2 regions of the Solibacillus sp. FSL K6-4121 genome follow, and region 2 is predicted to be linked to the other one. Evidence: riboswitches for the same ligand, from Rfam matches in the RefSeq annotation. Region 2 holds a riboswitch; the other holds the start of a gene.

Region 1 (3,195 bases), on a different contig from region 2:
AGCAGCTCCAGCTGGTAATGGTCCAATGATCTTCACTCCAGCAGGGGACACTGATCGTGTAACTGTTGAAAAAATGAGCCGTCGTCGTCAAACAATTGCAAAACGTTTATTAGAAGTTAAACAATCAACTGCAATGTTAACTACGTTCAACGAAATCGACATGACTAACATCATGGCATTACGTAAACGTAAACAAGAACAATTCGTGAAAGCAAACGACATTAAATTAGGTTTCATGTCATTCTTCACAAAAGCAGTAGTTGCAGCACTTAAAAAATATCCATACGTTAATGCTCAAATTAACGGTGACGAAATTCACTTAAACAACTTCTTCGATATCGGTATCGCTGTATCAACTGAAGAAGGTTTAGTAGTACCAGTAGTTCGTGATGCTAACGCTAAGAACTTTGCTGAAATCGAGAAAAACATCGCTGAATTAGCTGGTAAAGCACGCGACAAAAAATTAGGCTTAAACGACATGGCTGGTGGATCATTCACTATCACTAACGGTGGTGTATTCGGTTCATTAATGTCTACACCAATCATGAATGGTACTCAAGCTGGTATTTTAGGTATGCACTCTATCGTTAACCGTCCAGTAGCTGTTAACGGTGAAGTTCAAATTCGCCCAATGATGTATGTAGCATTATCTTACGACCACCGTATTATCGATGGTAAAGATTCTGTTGGCTTCTTAAAAACAGTTAAAGAAATGATCGAAAACCCAGAAGATTTATTATTAAATTCATAATTAAAACATTGAAAGCTAATTCGTAATGTATATTGCGAATTAGCTTTTTTCCTTTAAATTTCAGAAAAATGAGTGTTGACGGAAAAGTTAGAATAATGTTAAACTTAAACTATTAATTTAATAACAAAACCTCACAGCTTAGTGAGGTAGAGGTGCGGTATTTAATAGTTTTGTATGGAGTCATTGAGCTGACAGTGAAGTATAAAAGAAGGAAATATCGCCGAAGTGTTGTTATAGCTCGATTTAACAGCGCTGGGTCTGTAATAAATAATTGCAGGACTGTCTCAATCTTCTTCCCGGATGATTGAGGTGTGCTATCTCATATTGGGAACTGTAGAGGATTTGGGCTAATCGTGAATGTAAACGACCTAAGGATATCCTTTTTGGTCGTTTTTTTTCATTTCTAAAAGCCTGAAATACATTTATTAAGGGGAGAGTTAACTTGAAAAAGAAATTATTAATGGTCATTACCGCAATGATGACAATATTTGTACTTGCAGCATGTGGTACAGATGATGAAAAATCAACTGGTTCTGACAAGAAAGTATTAAAGGTTGGTATGGAAGCTGGTTATGCACCGTTTAACTGGTCGCAAAAAGGCGATTCAAACGGTGGCGTACCGATTGATGGTTCGAAAGAATATGCAGCAGGCTATGATGTAGAAATCGCAAAAAAGATTGCTGAAGGCTTGGATATGGAATTGAAAATTGTAAAAACGGACTGGGATGGTTTAATTCCTTCTCTACAATCTGGAGCAATTGATTTAGTAATTGCAGGTATGTCGCCAATGCCTGATCGTATGGAAGCAATAGATTTCACAGAAAACTATTATACAAGTGATTATGTAATCGTAGTAAAAGAAGATGGTCCATATGCGAATGCAACAGCATTAGCTGATTTTTCAGGTGCAAAAATTACAGGTCAGCAATCGACGACACACTATGACGTAATCGATCAAATCGAAGGTGTAAATAAGCAGGTTGCAGCAACTGACTTTGGTGCAATGCGTGTCCAATTACAATCAGGTGCAATCGATGGCTACGTTTCTGAACGTCCGGAAGGGATTTCTGCTGAGATGGCATTAAACAACATAAAGTATATCGTTCCAGAACCAAACTTCGAAGCAGATGAAGCGTCAACAGCTGTAGCAGTAGGGTTGAAAAAGGGATCTGATTTACGTGAACAAATTAACAAAGTATTGGCTGAAATTTCGGAAGAAGAGCGTCAACAATTAATGGAAGACGCAATTGCAAATCAACCAGCAGCACAGTAAATGTGCAGCAATTATTTTTTATGAAGGTTGTCTTGCCGGCAAACGGGAGACAACCTTTTTCTATTATCATTACCCAATACATATAGAGTATTAATAAGAAAGAATTGGAGGACAAGACTATGGCATTTTTGGAATCATCATGGAACTTGTTTACGAATAACTGGGATTTATTCGTACGTGGAGCTTGGACTGCACTTCTATTAGCGATTATCGGAACAATTTGTGGAACACTTATCGGATTTTTTATCGGTATTATGCATACGATTCCACAACGTAAAAGAAATATAAAAACGATTATTTTGAAAGTATTTAACTTTATTTTAACTTCATATGTTGAGATTTTCAGAGGGACCCCAATGATGGTACAGGCGATGGTTGTGTTTTATGGTCTCGTTTACTTAGGGATTGATATTGACCGTTTTTTAGCAGCTTCTGTTGTTATAACTTTAAACACAGGGGCATATATGGCTGAATATGTACGAGGTGGTATTGTATCAATCGATAAAGGGCAATTTGAGGCAGCTCAGGCGATTGGCATGAATCATCTTCAAACGATGTTACATATTGTCATTCCACAAGTAGCGCGCAATATATTACCTGCTACAGGCAACCAGTTCGTTATGAATATAAAAGATTCTTCCGTATTAAGTGTTATTTCCGTCGTGGAACTATTTTTCACTGCGAACTCAATAGCCGGAAGCAACTATAAATATATCGAAGCATTCTTTATTGCAACGGTATTGTACTTCATTATGACATTTACCGTAACAAGGTTCTTATTACTGTTTGAGAAGAAGATGGATGGACCTGCTTCCTATAAAGTGGAGCTCATTACAGGCAATAAGCTAGAAAAGGATGGTAAATAAAATATGACAGTTGTAATTGACATTAACCATTTAAATAAAAAATTCGGTGACCATGAAGTATTAAAAGATGTTAACTTCCAGGTGAATAAAGGGGAAGTTGTCACATTAATCGGATCTTCTGGTTCTGGGAAATCGACATTGTTACGATGCATTAACTTGCTCGAAACGCCTACAGCCGGAGAAATCATATATAACGGAGAAAATATATTAAATGATGGCCATCATATTGAAAAGTACCGCACACATTTAGGAATGGTCTTTCAGCAGTTTAATTTATTCAATAACTTAGACGTACTTAATAACTG
Region 2 (3,195 bases):
GACTCTGCAAAAATCTGTTCACTTCTATCCTCTACTTTAAAAAAAGGTACGGCATTTGTGCTGACTAGGAAAATTCGTGATTTGTAGGGGTTTCCATTTGTTAAAAACGGGCGAAACGCTACAGTTTTTCCCTCTTCGCCCATTAACCATTGATGCATTTTCTTATATAAACCTGTTGAGATAGGCATTCCTAACACTTCCTTATAAGTATAGAGATTTTTCATTTCTTCTATAATACCATTCCTTCCTTTTAAAGTATAAAAGGAAGGCTAAAGGGCATTTTATAATCGAGAGCATTTTTTTCGCCACTTCATTTACGATTTAAATACATATATTCGCCACCCTAATGACATTTTAGACACTTGGCTTTAGATATTAGCCACTTTGCATGACTTAATATCCACTTCAGTTTCACTCCACAAAAAAACGCAATGAAAGCTGATGCTCACATTACGTTTTAATTATTATTTATTTGATAGATCGCAGTCCATTAAAGGAACGATTTTTGTTTTATGTTTTACTTTATAGAACATCCATAATGAAGCAAATAACGGTAAACCGATATATGAAACGACTACTCCGTACCAGTCAATTGTCCCGCCCATAAAGGCCATATAGTTTTGACCAAGTACGACAATCATACAGAGGGCAAACGCAAATAACGGACCGAATGGGAAGAATTTCGATACATACGGTAAATCGCTCAATGACTTCCCTTGTGCGACATATGCACGACGGAAGCGGTAATGACTGATTGCAATGCCGAGCCATGCGATAAAGCCGGACATACCTGAAGCGTTTAGTAACCAAATATATACGACACCATCGCCAAAGAAAGAAGCTAAAAATGCTAATGAACCTACTGCTAATGTAGCTAAAAGGGCATACATTGGAATACCGCGCGTCGTTACTTTCATAAACAGTTTCGGTGCTTTTCCGTCTACTGCTAATTGATAAAGCATACGACTTGCTGCATAAAGACCTGAGTTCCCTGCAGAAAGCATTGCTGTTAAAATAATCGCATTCATAACAGATGCTGCAAATGCGACACCTAAGTTTTCAAATACTAATGTAAATGGACTTGTTGCAATATCTTCTGATAAAAGGCGTGCATCTGTATACGGAATAAGTAATCCAATTGCGCCAATTGCGAAAATGTAAAACAGTAAAATACGCCAGAATACTGAACGTACAGCTTTTGGTATGTTTTTGGCTGGATCATCTGTTTCCCCTGCCGTTACCCCTAGCATTTCCGTACCTTGGAATGAGAATCCCGCTGCAAGGAAAATACCGAATAGAGCTAGGAAACCGCCATTAAACGGTGCATCTCCTGCAAAGAAATTCGTGAAGCCGACCGGGTCGTTCCCGCCTAAAATACCGAAAATCATTAAAAAGCTGACAATAATAAATACAATTACTGTTGCGACTTTGATCATCGCAAACCAGTATTCTGCTTCACCAAAAGCTTTTACAGATGCTAAGTTAAATGATAAAACGACTACGATAAATAAAATTGTCCATACAATCGATGAACTGTCCGGGAACCAGTATTTCATAATTAATGACACAGCAGCAATTTCCGCTGCAATCGTAATTGCCCAGTTGTACCAATAGTTCCAACCAAGTGCAAATCCTAATGCCGGGTCTACAAATTTCGTTGCATACGTACTAAACGAACCCGATGTCGGCATATAAGCAGCCATTTCCCCTAATGACGTCATTAGGAAATACACCATAACCCCGATTAATGCATATGCGAGCAATGCCCCACCAGGACCTGCCTGTGCAATGGCGCCACCTGATGCTAAAAATAGTCCTGTACCAATCGTTCCGCCTAACGAGATCATCGTAACATGGCGGCTTTTTAATCCTCTTTTTAACTCGTTTTTATTACCGAGCTGATCTATTTTAATTTCACTCACGATTATAAAACTCCCTTTTTGTTTTGTTTGGCGAGGTGTAAAAATAAAACCACCACAAGTTTTTGTGATGGTTATAATTACACCTCATCAAACTTGAAAGATAGCTCAACACATGCTTACACATGTGACAGTTCTGTTCCTTATCGGAGACAGCCCCAGCGTTATATTTAAGAAGAAAAATAACACTTCGGCAATCATTCCTTTCATAAAGCTTCACAGATTCTTCTCAATCTCCGCTATACTAATCATAATGATTGCGACCTCTACCCCATACATTTACATGAGGTAATATATTTAATTGAAATAATGATTATTAGTCTAACATAATATTTTTTTGATAGCAATGCGTTGCTATTTTTCAGTTTTTTAAGATTATTCTTACTATTTAATTGGCGTTATTGCAGGAAAAGGAGCCTCATTGATGAATGAACAAAAAATAAACCAAAATAGCAAAAAAATACTATCGAATAAACCACTTCTCTTTTTTATGGTTGCTGTATTCCTATTCGCTACTACATTACGTACACCGATTACTGTAGTAGGTCCTATTATTTCCTTTATCCGGGATGGCCTCGGCATTTCAAACGTGCTTGCAGGATTTTTAACAACTATTCCATTAGTCGCGTTTGCTATTGTTTCACCATTTGCACCGCGCATTGCACGTAAATGGGGAATGGAATGGACTTTATTTTATTCAGTTATTTTACTTTGTACCGGAATATTACTACGTTCAGTAGGTGAAACAGCACTACTGATTGGAGGAACAATTCTTATAGGGATTGCCATCGCTTTTGGAAATGTTCTTATTCCGAGCTACTTCAAATGGAAATTCCCGCTGCATATCGGCTTGTTAACAGGGGTGTATTCCGTATCGATGAATATTTCTTCCGGACTTGCTGCCGGGTTTAGTTTTCCGATTGCCACAAATGTAGGCTGGCAAATAGCTTTAGGCTTTTCGATTGTTTTAGGTTTTCTGACATTAGCTATATGGATACCGATTTTGCGAACACCTAAAGGGGACCTGCATATGTCGGCATCACAGAAAATGAAAACCCAAATGTGGAAATCACCGCTCGCCTGGGCTGTTGCAGGCGCAATGGGCTTCCAATCATTTTTATTCTACTGCTCCTCTGCATGGCTGCCGGAAATTTTTATAAGCCAAGGTTTGGATGCTACCGCGGCTGGTTGGATGGTGTCTGTTATGCAATTTGCGCAAATTCCGATGACGTTTGTTATTCCAATTATTGCAGGGAAGCTCATTTCACAGCGTCCG

Evidence for each region. Region 2 has a riboswitch for lysine ahead of MHH95_RS05685 (amino acid permease). Riboswitches for the same ligand answer to the same signal wherever they lie in the genome.
Region 1: another riboswitch for lysine. It lies ahead of MHH95_RS13075 (transporter substrate-binding domain-containing protein); the one in region 2 lies ahead of MHH95_RS05685 (amino acid permease).

The regions. Positions count from the first base shown of each region.
Region 1 covers NZ_JBBOCS010000002.1:739,415-742,609, reverse strand. The annotation lists gene odhB (2-oxoglutarate dehydrogenase complex dihydrolipoyllysine-residue succinyltransferase) at 1-751, shown strand, start outside; lysine riboswitch at 891-1,076, shown strand; gene MHH95_RS13075 (transporter substrate-binding domain-containing protein) at 1,194-2,024, shown strand; gene MHH95_RS13070 (amino acid ABC transporter permease) at 2,144-2,890, shown strand; gene MHH95_RS13065 (amino acid ABC transporter ATP-binding protein) at 2,894-3,195, shown strand, end outside.
Region 2 covers NZ_JBBOCS010000001.1:1,113,716-1,116,910, reverse strand. The annotation lists gene MHH95_RS05690 (RNA 2'-phosphotransferase) at 1-224, opposite strand, end outside; gene MHH95_RS05685 (amino acid permease) at 465-1,922, opposite strand; lysine riboswitch at 2,016-2,196, opposite strand; gene MHH95_RS05680 (CynX/NimT family MFS transporter) at 2,344-3,195, shown strand, end outside.